One region of the Saccharospirillum sp. ABV4_185 genome, then DNA from elsewhere that is predicted to be linked to it. Evidence: predicted binding sites of a transcription regulator. Region 1 holds the regulator's gene; the other holds the start of a gene.
What was found. The regulator FliA, encoded in region 1, starts transcription of late flagellar genes. The targets are predictions, from matches to a motif close to CTAAAGTTNNNNNNNNNNCNGCCGATA.

Region 1 (7,986 bases):
AGACGCGCAGATTCTTCCTTTAACGCACCGGCCACCGGCATGCTTTCTTCGACCAGATCCAAGGTGGTATTGGCCGCTTTTTCCGTCAAAGTAACGACATAACCCAGTCGGTCAGTGGCTTCGGACATTTCCGAAAGCTCCTGCACGCCTTCACCAGGCTTGGCATCAATATGAAAGTTGGTGATGGCGCTGTGCAACGCTCGGGTGAGCCGGCCGACTTCCTGATAGAGCCCCCGATCACGCGCATCCTGCAATTCCTGGAGCGTTTCCAGCGCCGATTCGGTTTCCCCTGCTTCAATACGCTGATGCAGTTCTGCGGCCTTTTCTTTCAATAAATCGGAAAAGGTAGTTCCGGCATAATGCTCGGTCCGGGCCTGTTGTAGCTTAGCCAGAATCGCAACCGCTTCGTCCATATTCTCGTGCTGCACCTGCTCCAGCAGAGCTGGAACCATGGCTTTAAGCGCATCTAGAAACTCAGGAGATAATTTTTTGTTGTCTGGATCAGCCATAACGGCCTCTTTGGTCAACCCTTAACACCGGCTATCAGCCATCTACCCGTTCGAAGATTTTATCGATCTTCTCTTTCAAGGCGGCCGCAGTGAACGGCTTGACGACATAGCCATTAACGCCTGCCTGAGCAGCAGCAACGATCTGATCGCGCTTGGCTTCAGCGGTAACCATCAAGACGGGAATGGATTTCAGACGTTCGTCCGAACGAATTTTCTTGAGCAGTTCGATACCGGTCATACCCGGCATGTTCCAGTCGGTTACCACAAAGTCGAAATCGCTGCTTTGCAACATCGGCCATGCACTGGAACCATCGTCCGCTTCGTGGGTGTTACTGAAGCCCAGGTCGCGCAAAAGATTCTTAACAATGCGCCGCATTGTTGAAAAATCGTCGACAACCAGGATTTTCATGTTCTTGTCCAAGATGACCTCCTCTAGCCTCACCCGACAAACTGCTTACTGTCTTTATGATAGACGCTGGTAACCGGCTATCCAGTCTTGAGAATGCCTTTTCACTGACCGTCGTGGCTCTAAGCGCTAACTCAAGCCCAATTGTGTTACCACAACTGCGAATGAGAGCACCCACAAGACTCGTCAAGGTCTGTTGGCATCTGTATCGACCGGTGATCGCGATAGTTTAGAGCGTCCGGAAGCCGACTAGTCTACCCCAACAGCGGCCGTGATACAGCCTGACTGAAAGGGCAAATACAAGTGGCTACCACTCGCTCATACGGGCACGCAGGCGCATGGCGGCCTGGGTATGGATTTGACTGATGCGGGATTCACTGACGCCCAGAACAGCGCCAATTTCCTTGAGGTTGAGCTCTTCGTCGTAATACAGCGACAACACCAGTTGCTCACGTTCTGGTAACTGCTTGATGGCGTCAGCCAACTGGTGATTACGCTGGTCAGACTCTACTTCCGAATGCGGTGCCAGGTGCTGGCTGTTACCCACCTGGTAATCCTGCAGATCACCATTGCCCTGCTCCATCAGCTCTTCAAAGCTGAACAGACGTGAGCCTTGAGTGTCTTTGAGCAGGGAGTAGTAGTCGTCCAGACTCATCTCCAGCACAGCGGCTACTTCCTGATCCTGGGCATCGCGGCCTTCACGCATTTCAATTTCGCGAATAGCATCGGCAATGCGGCGCGAATTGCGGTGTACGGAACGCGGAATCCAGTCACCCTTACGCACTTCATCGAGCATGGCGCCGCGGATGCGAATGCCGGCGTAGGTTTCGAAACTGGCACCCTTGGTATGATCGTAATTCTGTGCAGCCTCAAACAAGCCGATCATGCCCGATTGCACCAGGTCTTCCAGCTGTACGCTTTCTGGCAGACGAGCCAGCAAGTGATGGGCAATGCGCTTGACCAGCACACCCTGCTCGTTTACCAGGCGGTCGTAATCGACCTTTTTTTCGGTCTGATACATAGTGTAATGCTGCACCGACATGTCAGGCGACTCCAGTAGTCCCCTGGACCAGCCGCTCCACAAAAAATTCGAGATTTCCCCGAGGTGTGGTTGGCAAGGGCCAGGTCGCGACCTTCTGGGCCAGTGAACGATAAGCGATCGCGGCTTTGGACCGCGGATACGCCTCGACAACGGCCTTCTGGCGCTGGACGGCCTTACGTACCGATTCATCCATGGGTACTGAGCCGACATATTGAAGCGTCACATCTAAAAAGCGATCCGTGACCTTCGATAATTTATTGAACAGCGCCTGACCTTCATTGGGCGTACGGACCATATTAGCCAACACCCTGAATCGATCCATCTTACAGTCGCGGTTCAACACCTTGATCAAAGCATAAGCATCGGTCACTGACGTGGGTTCGTCAGTCACTACGATCAGTGTTTCCTGAGCGGCGCGAACAAAGGACGTCACCGTCCGCGAAATACCCGCGGCGGTATCGACGATCAATACATCCATATCGTCGCCCAGATCACTGAATGCACCGATGATACCTGCGTGTTCCTGTTCGCCCAGGTTGGCCATGCGCTGGGTGCCAGACGAAGCCGGAATAATGCGAATGCCACCGGGGCCGGGTACCAGGATATCGCGCAACTCTGCCTCGCCAGACAATACATCGCCGATATTGCGGCCGGACGAAACGCCCAGCAGCACATCAATATTGGCCAAGCCCAAATCGGCATCCAGCAGCACCACTCGCTTGCCCTGCTCTGCCAATGCGACGGCCGTGTTGACGGACACATTGCTTTTACCCACGCCACCCTTACCACCGGTGACGGCCAGTACCTGTATCGGTTTCAAACCACTCATTCGCTCGTTTAACTCCGTTGGCCCAGTATAGGCAATTACCATCGTCTTTGATGGCCCTGTGTCAGCTCGCCTGGGCAAGCCCTGGGCGTGTTTCATCCAGCGCGCGCGCCAATCGCTTCACCAGCCGCACCGGATCGACACTGTCAATATCCTGCGGGATGCGCTGACCATCGGTGTTGTACCACAAAGGCCAGCGGTGACGCAGCAAGCTGTCAAAAACACTGCCAAAACAAGGCGCTTCATCCAGCTTGGTAATAATGGCGCCCGCCAGATGTTGACTCGGAAACGCCTGAATAAACTGGTTCAGACTGTCGCTGTTGGCGGTCGCCGGCATCACCAGCACGCTTTGAATGCGCGCATCCAGACCGGTATCGATTACCTGCTCACGCCACTGACGCAACGCTTCGGCGCTGCCGCTGGTGTCGATCAACACCAGATGATAATGCGCCAGCTCTTGCAGTGTTTCCGCCAGGCTATCGTCTTCACCGAGGGCGCGATAATCCACACCCAGAATCTGACTGACCGACGCCAGGGTATCCTGAGCCCCCAGCTGGTAACAATCGGTACTGACCACCGCCACCTTGGCATGGCCACGGCGCTTGACCGCGCGGGCCGCCAGCTTGGCCAGCGTTGTGGTTTTACCGGCGCCGGTGGGGCCACAGAGTGCCACCACGCCACCTTCGGTCAACGGATCGAACACCGGTACCGACAGGCCAGACGCCAAGCGTGCCAGCAGACGACGCCAGTTGGCATCCAGAGCAGCATCGCGGTTGTAGTGGCGCAACAGCGAACGCTGTACCGATTCACCCAACCCCAGGGCGCGCAAACGGCCTTCCAGTTTTTCCAGCTGAGGCGTTTGTGGCCCCACTACCGGCGCCTGTAGAAAATCGCTTTGCTGTTTGAGCATTTGACGCAGACTGTCGATTTCCTGACGCATCAACGTCATCAACTCCTGGTCGGACTGAGCGCGCAGTTGGGTTGGCTGAGCCTCTGCTTTCGGCGTCGGCCGCTGTGCCGCCTGCTCGACACGCTGCTCGGCTTCCATGGCACGTGCCAGGGGAGAATCCAGTGTCTGATCGGCAGCAAAACTGCTGGTCGCTGAGCGGTCCGGTGCCAGATCACCAAAGGCAGCACGACTGTGCGGCGCCAGATTTTCCAGCAATCCCTTCAGGCTCTCAGTATCCAGCTTGGGCTGGCCATCGTTCTGGCGCGGATGTGCCTTGATAATGGCGTCCGGGTCCGGTGCGGCCGGTCGGTTGGCTTCAAAGCGAGCGAATTCAGCCTCATCGACACCAGCGACAATCTCGGTGCCCTCGGGCAGTTTGCGCGTCGACAGAATAACCGCTTCCGGCCCCAGAGCCTCGGCAACCTGCTTCAGCCCAACCTGCATGCTGGCAACGACAAAGCGTTTCACTTTCATCGATTTATCCTCACTGACCGCCTACCGTGGCCACGATGGTGATGTGTTTATTATCCGGTATTTCCTGGAAACTGAGGACCTTCAATCCCGGCACGCCGTGGCGAACAAAGCGCGCCAACAACATACGGATCGAACCGGAGACCAGCAAAATGGAGGGCTTGCCCTCGCCTTCCAGACGTTGCGACGTCTCTTGCAAAGATTGCTGCAGTCGCTCGGCCATACCCGGCTCCAAGGTCACACCGTCAAGATTTCCATCATTTCCGGCCTGTTGAACTGTCTTCTGCAACAACTGTTCCAACCCGCGATCCAGAGTGATCACCGGTATTTCACGCTCGTTACCAACGATGCCCTGGACGATCATGCGCGACAGTCCCATCCGCGCTGCGCCCGTGAGAATGGCGATATCCTGGCTCTTCGGCTGTAAATTGGTCAGCGACTCGGCAATGGTCCGCAGGTCGCGCACCGGCACTTCTTCCATCAGCAGGTTCTGCAACACCTTGAGCAACTGACTGAGCGTCAAAGTATTGGGCACCAGTTCTTCGGCCAGCTTGGGCGATTTTTTGGTCAGCAGATCCAGCATCTGCTGGGCTTCTTCATGACCGAGCAGTTCATAGGCGTGCTGATGCAGCAGGTGATTAACGTGCGTCGCCACCACCGTACTGGCATCGACCACGGTGTAGCCGAGCGTCTGGGCGCGATCACGCTGCGTCGACTCAATCCACACCGCTTCCAGACCGAAAGCCGGGTCCTGGGTCTTGATGCCATCGAGCGAGCCGAACACCTGGCCCGGATTAATCGCCATATCGCGATCCGGATACACCTCAGCTTCAGCGATACCCACGCCCATCAGCGTCAGCCGATAGGCATTGGGCATCAGATCGAGGTTGTCGCGGATATGAATCGACGGCACCAGAAAACCCAGATCCTGAGACAGCTTCTTGCGAATGCCTTTGATGCGACCGAGCAATTGCCCGCCTTGCGAGCGATCCACCAGTGGAATCAGGCGATAGCCCACTTCCAGTCCGACAATATCGACCGGTTGCACATCATCCCAACTGAGCTCTTTGGTATCACTTTCAGAGCTCGCCACCGGCGGCGCGCCACCGGGTTCGACCTTACCGGTTTTAGCGCTCGCCCCAGCACCACTGGGGGCCGGCGCACCGGGCAAGAAAGATTCACCGGCGGCAACTTTTTGGCGGTAGACAATAAAGAGCGCACCGATCAGACAGATAAACGCCAGTGACAAAAACACGAAATGCGGCATACCGGGCAGCACGCCCATGACACCGATCAGAAAAGCAGCGATGCTCAGCGCCCGAGGCGTGGAGAACATCTGATGCAGAATCTGCTCGCCCATTTCCTGGCTGTTGGAGTTGCGCGTCACCATGATGGCCGCGGCAACCGACAACAACAGCGACGGAATCTGTGCAACCAGACCATCACCAATGGTCAGCAAAGCATAGCGTTCCACCGCCTGACCGAATTCCAACTGATGCTGCAACATACCGATGGCCAGGCCACCAAAGATGTTAATCGCCAGAATCAGAATACCGGCGATGGCATCACCGCGAACAAACTTTGACGCACCGTCCATGGAGCCATAGAAGTCGGCTTCCTGGGCGATCTCAGTGCGGCGGGTTTTGGCGGTTTCGGCATCGATCAGGCCGGCGTTCAGGTCGGCGTCAATTGCCATCTGCTTACCGGGCATGGCATCGAGGGTGAAACGCGCGCTGACTTCCGAGACCCGGCCGGCGCCCTTGGTGACCACGACAAAATTGATGATCATCAAAATGGCAAAGACGATAAAACCAACGGCGTAATTACCGCCAATCAAGACCGCACCAAAAGCCTCGATCACCTGACCGGCAGCGTCACCGCCTTCATGGCCGTAGAGCAACACCACCCGCGTCGACGCCACGTTCAGCGCCAAACGCAATAAGGTCGCGACCAGAATGATGGACGGAAAGACGGCAAAGTCGAGCGGACGCAGTACGTAGATGGTTACCAGCAACACCACGATCGACAAGGCGATGTTAAAGGTGAAAAAAGAGTCCAGAACAAAGGGCGGTACCGGCAGCGTCATCAGGCCCAGTACCAGCAGCAACATCAAGGGCACACCGACGACGCGCTGCGTCATCAGTTTGGCATTGGTGCGGGTGGAGCTGAGAACGGCGCCGCGATCGAGACCGCGTACCTGGGTTCCCAACCCTCTTACATTATCGAGGAAAGCCATCTGTCAATAATCAGGCGAATCTGTAGGTTCACCTTGGTGTTTGCACGGATCGGGCCAGAATGCGATGGCACTCTCAAATTGTTCGGAACAGCGTCACAACCGAGCATGACTTATTGCTGCGGAGGCGGCTCGTCCTCACGCAGATCGTCAGGAATCGGGAAGTCAGGCTTGGCTTCCGGCTTGGGCGCACGCCCTTTGCGCCACTGATCAATTTGATAGACGTAAGCCAATACCTGAGCCACAGCGATGTACAACCCTTCCGGGATCTCATCGCCAATCTTGGTGTGGTAATAAACCGAACGCGCCAGCGGTGGAATTTCCATCACCGGTATTTTGTATTCGTTGGCGATTTCACGAATTTTCAAAGCGGATTCATCGATACCCTTGGCCAGCAGAACGGGCGCCGGCATAGAGTTAGGCTCATACTTCAGCGCGACCGCAAAGTGGGTCGGGTTGGTGATAACCACATCGGCGTCCGGCACATCCGACATCATGCGACGGTTCGCCATTTCACGCTGCAACTGACGAATCTTGCTTTTCACCTCAGGCTTACCTTCGGTGTTCTTATATTCTTCTTTGATCTCCTGCATGGTCATACGCAATTTTTTGGTATGACTGTATATCTGAAAAGGAATATCCAGCGCAGCAATAATCAAAGTACTGGAGCAGATAATTAAAAAGGTCCAGGCCAGCAGTACGACCGCATGTTTAATGGCGGGTTCGGTCGGCTCAAACACCATCGACAGAAAATCGTTTTTCAGGCCGAACAGTGCAATAACGGACACCGTGCCGACCACCAAAACCTTGCCCCAGCCTTTCAGCAACTCAACCAGCGCATTCATCGAAAACATCCGCTTGATACCTGACAGCGGATTAATGCGGCTGGCTTTTGGCGCCGCAGCTTTGGCCGCAAAATTCCAGCCGCCCAAAGCGATGGGACCAACGATGGCGGCGACTAATAACAACGCAAAGACCGGCACCAACGACCAGAGTGCTTCAAAGATCGAAGCTTCCAGATAACGCAGCGCAACGATGGTGTCCCAACTGGCTTGACGATCGAAACTGAAGGTGAACTTCATGATGCCCAGCATCGACTCGCCGACGCTGGGTCCGAACAACAACATACTGACAGCACCGGCTAACAAGACGGCACTGGTGTTCAGCTCACGCGAGCGCGCGACATTGCCTTCTTCTCGCGCTTTCTGGAGTTTTCGTTCCGTGGGTTCTTCGGATTTCTCCTGGGAACTATCGTTCTCTTCTGCCATGACGTCTTACCAGGCCATTAAGTTGCGCATAAAATCGACATGAATGCCGACCAGCTTTTGCACCATGGGATAGGCCGCCCAATAACTGGCCCAGACAATCACCAGACCAGCCAGCATGGAGACCGGAAAACCCAGGGTAAAAACGTTCAGCTGCGGAGCGGCACGCGTCATCACACCGAAAGTCAGGTTGACCAACAGCAAGGCGGCAATGGCCGGCAGTGCCAGCATCAGTGACGCGCGAAACACCCAGGAGCCAAACTCCGCTGCAGCCAGGAAACTGCC
Region 2 (7,986 bases), 270 kb from region 1:
AATTAAGTAGAATCTGCCCGTATTATAGAGGTTCGCATTCAAGTTGGCAGGGTTTGAATTGATGGAATATCGTCGTTTGGGTCGATCCGACCTCGAAGTTTCCCGAATTTGCCTGGGTACTATGACCTGGGGTGAGCAAAACAGCGAAGCAGACGCCCACGAGCAGATGAATTACGCCCGTGAGCGTAACATCAATTTCTTTGACGCCGCTGAGATGTACCCTGTGCCACCGCGCCCGGAAACCTACGGTCGCACTGAAGAGTATATCGGTAGCTGGTTTGCAAAAACCGGTCGGCGTGAGGAAGTGATACTGGCGACCAAGGTGTTTGGGCGCAGTGACCGTAAGGATGTTCGCGGTGGTCCGCGGCTGTCGCGTGAGCAGATCAAACAGGCCGCCGAAGCCAGCCTGAAGCGCTTACAGACGGATTATATCGATCTGTACCAGTTGCATTGGCCGGATCGCAGCACTAATACCTTCGGTAAGCTGGGCTACAGCGTTGTCGACGAAGAAGATGTCGTTACCATTGAAGAGACTCTGCGTGCCTGCGATGAACTGGTTCGCGAGGGCAAGGTGCGTCGCATTGGTGTATCTAACGAAACGGCCTGGGGCGTATCGGAGTATCTGCGTCTGTCGCGTGAAGAAGGGCTGGCGCGTATCGACTCCATTCAGAACCCTTACAACCTGCTTAACCGCAGCTTTGAAGTGGGTCTGGCGGAAATGGCTTACCGTGAAGACGTCGGTTTACTGGCTTATTCGCCGCTGGCGATGGGCACTCTGAGCGGTAAATACGCCGGTGGCGCCAAGCCAGAAGGCGCGCGTCTTACCTTGTTCGATCGATTCCAGCGTTACAGCACGGAAAATGGCAAGGCTGCCGTGGATGAGTATGTCCAGGTGGCGCGCGACCATGGTCTGGACCCGGCGCAGATGGCGCTGTCTTACATCAATGACCGGCCATTCTTGACCTCAAATATCATCGGCGCGACCACTATGGCGCAGCTTAAGAGCAATATCGACAGTCACGAGCTGGTGCTCAGCTCAGCGGTGCTGGCCGACATTGAGGCGGTGCACCGTCGTTATCCCTATCCGTGTCCCTGATCACCACTGGTCGCGTAAGCTGCGCAAGGCGCGGAAGCGCTCAAGTGCACTGCTGGTCGGATAATCCCGTTCGGCCAGCGCGTCGGCCAGTTCAGGGTCGTCCAGACGCAAAAACAGATTGAAGCTCAGTTCCTGCTCGAACGTCGTGACGGTGCGGGTGTCGGGCGTCTGGGCGTCGGCCTCGGTTTTGAGATCGAGTGCCGCGGTCAGGTCTGGCTGGATGCTTAACGCAAAGGCAAGGTTATTGGGCAGGTAATCGTGACCTGGGTAAATGCGTGCCTGCCTGGCCGTATCGCGACGCAGCCGTTCGATGCTGTCAAACAACACATCGGTGCTGCCTGAACGGGTGTTGCCGACGCCGGCATTGAACAGAGTGTCGCCGCAGATCAGCGCCGGTTCGTCCTGGTCGATGTAAAAGACGCCATGCGCCGGGGTATGGCCAGGCGTGAACCAGAAGCTTGCCTGGCCGTCACCGACGCTTAGCTTGTCGTTGTCTTCAAGCCAGATATCAGCCGCCAGCTTGCCGATGCAGCCGGCCGGTGCAAAGACGCGGGCACCGGTGGCGGCTTTCAGTTCATTGACGTGCCGAATGTGGTCGCCATGTTCATGAGTAATCCAGATGGCGCTGATAGATAAATCCTGTTGCCGGGCCAGCTGTATCAGGTGCTCGGCGTCATAAGGATCAACCGCTGCCGCCTGGCGTTGCTGTTCGCAATAGACCAGATGGTTGTAATTCTGAAAAGAGTCCGGCACATAGGTTCTCAGAATCTGCATTTTTTCGGCCCACAATAAAGGTGTGAGTCGTACCCTAGAGACAGGAGGAAGACTTGGCAACAGCTCCCTTGATGGCGGTGATTTCACCGGCCAAAACGCTGGATTTCGAAAGCCCGGCGATCACCGACCAAAGCACCGAGTTTCGTTTTGCCGACGAGGCCGCGGAGCTGGTCGATGTGCTGCGCACATACAGCGTCAGCGATCTGCGCGAACTGATGTCGCTGAGTGAGAAGCTGGCCAATTTGAACGTCGAACGCTTCAGTCAGTGGCAGTGGCCATTCGATTCGCAGCGCAGCAAACAGGCGCTTTTGGCCTTTCAGGGCGACGTCTATACCGGTCTTGATGCTGCGACGCTCAGCAAGAAGGCGTTTGGCAAAGTTCAGGACCGGCTGCGTATCTTGTCGGGTTTATATGGTGTGTTGCGGCCGCTGGACCGCATCCTGCCGTACCGCCTGGAAATGGGCACGCGTCTGCCGACCGAACGCGGCACAAACCTCTATCAATGGTGGGGGAATCAGTTGACCGATACACTGGCGGCGGATATCCGCAGCAATGAGACACAAGCACTGGTCAATCTGGCGTCGAACGAATACTTTAAGGCGATCCAGCCGAAGCGGTTACCGGTACCAGTGATCGTGCCGGAATTCCGTGACTGGAAAAATGGTCAGTACAAGATGATTTCTTTCTTTGCCAAAAAAGCTCGCGGTCTGATGGTGCGCTATATGCTGGAGAACGATATCCGCCGGGTGGAAGACCTCAAGGGGTTCGATCTGGATGGTTACCGTTTTGATGCCAGTCGCTCGACCGATTCACACTGGCAGTTTTTGCGCGACCAGAGCCGTTCCGTTAAGGCGGCTTAAAACTGAAAACTTGCAACGCACTTAACGAGTCTGTTTATTCAGACTTTTTGTTAACACAAGGAGAACGCTATGAAATCTGTGTTTAAGCCGGTACTGATGCTTTCATTGGTGGCAACGGTGCTGGCCGGTTGCGCCCAGCTGTCACCCCAGCAAATTGCCTTCGAACCCGTTGTTTCACCGGACAGTTTGCCGGCCGGTAACGGCCGTACCTTCTGGGTGGATATTGAAGATGGTCGCAGCAGCACCGTTATTGGTCAGCGCGGCGGGGTTTATGAAAACAGTTCTGCTATTACCGCCTCTGGTGATTTGACCAAACAACTGCGCGATCAGGTGATCGGCGCTTTGGAAGTGGCCGGTTTTGAAGCGGTAGAAATGAATGCCGATTTTGAGTGGACCGTGACGCTGGAAGAGCTGAGTTACGAACTGGTCGATATCGACGCAGCACGTAAAGAAGCCAAGGTGGCTGCGGAAGTATCGGTGGAAATCGTCAAAGCCAACTCCAGCTACTCCAACAGTTTCCGTTCACAGCGTTCTGCCGAGTTTTTCCGCTATCCGGATGAAGCGGAAAACGAAACCATGCTGACTGAGACATTCGATGCTGCCATTGAGCGGATGTTCAATGATGCTGGGTTGAATCGTTTTCTGCGCTGAGTAATTCAGCCATTAAAAAAGCGGCCAATTGGCCGCTTTTTTGTTTCTGGCAGTCCGATTTTTAGCCCGCTTTATCGAGATCGTGTTCTTCGAAATAGGCCGCCATAAAATCGACAAAGGCCCGGCTCTTGGCGGACAGATAGCGGTTTTCCGGATAAACCACATGGATGGTTCGGCTGGGGAAGGTGATGTCCGGTAGCACATGCAACATGCGTCCACTGGTCAGTTCTTCGCGCACCATATAGTACGGCAGCGCCGTGATGCCCATATGATTGGTGGTGGCCTCGGCCAGGGTGTCCAGATCGTTGACCGTGAAGCGGCGGTCTTTATTCTGCAGACCGGCTTCTTTCAGAAAACGTTTGATCCAACGTGGCTCGGCGAAATCGATACCGGACGCCATCAGCATATGGTGATCGTACAGATCGGCCAGTTGCTGTGGCATGCCATGCTTGTCGAGGTAATCTTTGGTTGCGGTCAGGATGACCTTTTGCTTGGCAACCGGTCGGGCGACCAGACGACTGTCCTGCAGCGAACCCAGATGAATCGCCAGGTCGATGCCTTCGCGCACCAGGTCGAGGCCTTTATCGGCCAGGATCAGGTCGAAATTCACGTCCGGATATTGCTCTAAAAACTTGGAGAATATCTTCATCAGCATGGAGCGGCCGAAGGTCGGCGTGGCGGTGATGCGCAGCGTGCCTCGCGGCGAGGTTTCCAGGTCTTTGACCATATGCTCGGCTTCCTCGAGGTCTTCGAGGATGCGACTGCAGCGGTTAAAGAACAGCTGGCCGGCTTCGGTCGGGCTGACCGAGCGGGTGGTGCGGTTGAGCAAGCGCACGCCAAGGCGATCTTCCAGCAGGCTGATCTGCTTGCTGACAGCCGAAGGCGTCAGACCCAGTTGATGAGCCGCGTTGGTAAAATTATTGGCTTTAACGACGGTGGTGAAGATGATCAGCGAATCGAGTCTCGCCATGACGGGCCTCTGTCAGTCGAGTGGTACCTGAAGCACGGCGATCATACGACGTATTAATCAACAATCCAACGCTATTGATGATTGTTTTTTGATAATCCCGGCCTTTACAAAACATCACTCAAGTTGTGCGCTATACCGCCGCTAGTAGATTGAATGCACCGCCTATTCGATAAGTACCGGTTTGCGCCGGAAGGGGACGCCCTATGAATAACATGCTGTCCAATTTGTCCGCGTTAACGCCATCCATCGCTGGTTACCAGCGCCCCGGTTCGGGCCAGGCTGCTCAGTCCGCTGGGGCGGGTTCGGTCAACGCACCTGCAAAAACCGAACAAGCTGGCGCGTCGCAATCGGCGGCGAGCAATTTTAATGTCGAAGAACTGGTCGATAATCTGTGGAGCTTTATGCGCGGCCGTCTGTCTCAGGCCCAGGCTAATGGCGCCTCCGAAGCTGAGATGGAGAAGCTTTGGGCCGCCGCGGAAAAAGGCATCAAGCAGGGGTTTGGTGAAGCGCGTGATGTGCTTGAGTCGATGGGCAAGCTGGATGATGCGCTCAAAGGTAAAATCGATGACGCTTACGGCCGGCTTGAAGACGTTCTGGCCAATCGTGATATCGACGCCTCGGTGAGTGCTGACGATTCCAAGCAGGTGTCACGCCAGGGCAATCGCAATATCGGTATTTATCAGTACGAACAGCGCACCTTTGCTCTGGATGTCACTACTGCTGAAGGCGATAAGGTCACCATCCGTGTGGATCGTCGTAACGAAGCTTCGGCGGAAAAGTCTTCCGGTGATGGCTGGTCGTCGGTGAGCTGGGGCAAGGTGGAATCGGGTCAGTTCGATTTGAGCATCGAAGGTGATCTGAACGATCAAGAACGATCCGATCTGACCGCTTTGCTGAAAGAAGTGGGTGAGCTGGCTGACGAATTTTACGACGGCGACCTGGGTGTGGCCTTCGAGCAGGCTCAGGCGCTGAGTATCAGTGGCACCAGTTTGGCGTCTCTGGATCTGAGCATGCGTTCGGTTCAAACCAAGGCTGTATCTGCCTATCAACAGGCTGGTGGTGAGGCTCAGAGCTTGCCGCGCGGTCTGGATCCGTTGCGCGAATACGCTCGTGAACTGGTCGATGCCCAGCAGCGTTGGGTGGATAAACTGAACTCGGAGCGGGGTCTAGTCGACTCATTGGTCAACCATCCGCGTAACGATGGCCGCTTGAGCAGCTTCCTGGATTCGCTCTTTGCTGACCCATCAACCGATAAAAAAGACGCCTGATAGCGAGCGCTGGTAAAGCGCTGGCAGATTTCTACAATAGGGCCGTTTTTCCAATAGGAACGGCCCGTGGCTTCCTCCTCAACGACCCCGAATCTCATTCTCTACAGTACCCTCGGTTGTCATCTCTGTGAGCAGGCGCAGGCTTTGCTGCAAGAGTTGGCGCTGTCCGAACCGCTGCAATGGCAGGTGGTTGATATTGTCGAGAGTGATGCATTGATGGACCGATACGCCATACGTATTCCGGTTCTGCTCTGCGATGGCGCAAGTGACGATCTTGGCTGGCCTTTTACGCTGGACGAGGTGCGTCGTTACCTCCGTGCCAATCATGCCTGATTCTCCCTTAGCAAAAGGTTCATTGTGATTCGATATCGCGGCTTAGTGTGGTGGCTGTTGCCCTTGTTGCTTGCTCTGGCTGCAGGTCTTTGGTTCCGACAAAGTCACCTGGATTGGTTGGGTCGCAGTGTTTCAGATGTGTCGGCCTGGAGCGATCAATGGCAGGACTGGATCGATACCCGCAGCGAGCTGACGCATCCAGCCATGATTCATTGGATGCCGCCGGGCTGTTTGTGCCGTTTTATGGCGTCCGGCCATGCTTCATCGCTGAGCGAAACCGGGAGTGAGCTGGGCTACCACCCGGTGCAATTGGGAACGCCCTTTATCAATCAGGCGCTGGCGGGGTCAATGGATGGTACGCCGCCAGCCTCGCCAGGCCCTCTGATCGTATTGACCGGCACCGACGGACAGATTCGCTATCTGGGTGCTTACAGCAGTGGGCTGACCTGCGCTCAATCCAACAGTCTGGTGGATGACTGGTTGCCGCTGTCGCGTCCCGGCTCGGTGGTTAATCTGGATGCGACGACCTGCGTTTGTGTGAACTAACACTGTCTTTATGTGAACTAGCGCATATTCCTTCAATCTCGACTAAACTTTGCCGATAACGACGGAGTGGGTGGGCGACTGCGCTTGCCGGGATCGTTGGAAGAGTCGAAGTAGCCGGAGTAGCTGATGTCGAGTGTGCTGAAAAATGTCGATAGCCGTACCAATCTGGTCGGTCAGAATCGACTGGAAATCCTGATGTTCCGGCTCAAAGGACGACAAATCTATGCGATTAACGTCTTTAAAGTTCAAGAGGTATTGGGGCTGCCCAAACTGACCATGATGCCGCAGCGCAATCCGGCGGTGATTGGTGTGGTCTATCTGCGTGGCCGTTCGGTACCGGTTATCGACCTGAGCATGGCCATTGGCTTAAGTCCTATCAAACACGATGAAAATTCCACCATTATCGTGACCGAATACAACTCGACTGTTCAGGCGTTCCTGGTCGGTGGAGTGGATCGTATTATTAACCTGAACTGGGAAGAGGTGTTGCCACCGCCGTCGGGCGCGGGCCATACCCACTATTTGACGGCCATAACCCATCACGAAGAGCAGATTGTCGAAATCATTGATGTAGAGAAGGTCTTGTCGGAAATCGTGCCGATGAACGCTTTACTCAGTGAAGGTTATCTGGCGGATGAGGTGGTGGAACGCATTCGCGGTCGTGAAATTGTTATGGTTGATGATTCGCATACCGCCCTAACTCAGGCGCGGGTGACTTTTGAATCCATGGGGCTCAAGGTGCATCAGGCCACCGATGGCGCTCAGGGTTTGGAACTGCTGCGTCGGCTGGCAGAAGAGACTGACGGCCCGCTGGAAGAGCGGGTGCTGATGCTGGTCACCGATGCGGAAATGCCGCGAATGGATGGCTATCGACTGACGGCTGAAGTGCGCGCCGATGGGCGTTTGAAAAACCTGTTCGTTGCACTGCATACGTCGCTGTCCGGTGATTTCAACCTGGCGATGACCAAGAAGGTCGGCTGCGATGCTTTTCTCTCCAAGTTCCAGCCCGAACAGCTGGCCGATCTGGTGCGCAGACGGGTGGAAGGCGAAGCCTGAGGTTGCTTGCATAAGCCGCTCGCCTTTGCTGGAATGAGCGGCCCTCTTCCCCTTGCGGACCCTGCTGTCATGTCGTTTACCGCTCAGATTACCGCTCTGTTCCATTACCCCATCAAATCACTTGCCGGTATTGCAGTTGATCGGCTGCCATTCGATGCAGCCGGTCCAGTGGACGATCGCCGCTGGATGCTGATCAACGCCAAGAACCGTTTTGTCAGTCAGCGCGATATGCCACAGCTGGCCAATTTTGGTGTGCAGGTGCAGGGCGATGGTTATCGCATCAGCGCGCCCGATGGCGATTATCGCGATCTCACCAGGAGCGTCGCCAGCAATGCGCCGATACGGGTAACGGTCTGGAAAGATGAGCTGGATGGCTGGGAAGTCTCAGCCGAGCTGTCGGCCTGGTTCAGCGACAAAGTGGGTAAGACGGTG

Region 2: ACXAE6_RS15185 (DUF5610 domain-containing protein) is a predicted target of FliA. The motif match lies at 4,469-4,495, and genes of this name have one in related genera.

The regions. Positions count from the first base shown of each region.
Region 1 is NZ_JBSWUW010000001.1:2,920,207-2,928,192, reverse strand. It holds gene ACXAE6_RS13890 (protein phosphatase CheZ) at 1-509, opposite strand, end outside; gene cheY (chemotaxis response regulator CheY) at 544-918, opposite strand; gene ACXAE6_RS13880 (RNA polymerase sigma factor FliA) at 1,223-1,936, opposite strand; gene ACXAE6_RS13875 (MinD/ParA family protein) at 1,959-2,786, opposite strand; gene flhF (flagellar biosynthesis protein FlhF) at 2,848-4,206, opposite strand; gene flhA (flagellar biosynthesis protein FlhA) at 4,217-6,439, opposite strand; gene flhB (flagellar biosynthesis protein FlhB) at 6,550-7,704, opposite strand; gene fliR (flagellar biosynthetic protein FliR) at 7,711-7,986, opposite strand, start outside.
Region 2 is NZ_JBSWUW010000001.1:3,186,708-3,194,693, reverse strand. It holds gene ACXAE6_RS15210 (NADP(H)-dependent aldo-keto reductase) at 62-1,096, shown strand; gene ACXAE6_RS15205 (MBL fold metallo-hydrolase) at 1,097-1,870, opposite strand; gene yaaA (peroxide stress protein YaaA) at 1,924-2,730, shown strand; gene ACXAE6_RS15195 (YajG family lipoprotein) at 2,800-3,381, shown strand; gene ACXAE6_RS15190 (LysR family transcriptional regulator) at 3,443-4,351, opposite strand; gene ACXAE6_RS15185 (DUF5610 domain-containing protein) at 4,555-5,619, shown strand; gene ACXAE6_RS15180 (glutaredoxin family protein) at 5,686-5,952, shown strand; gene ACXAE6_RS15175 (DUF6436 domain-containing protein) at 5,977-6,498, shown strand; gene ACXAE6_RS15170 (chemotaxis protein) at 6,625-7,554, shown strand; gene ACXAE6_RS15165 (MOSC domain-containing protein) at 7,624-7,986, shown strand, end outside.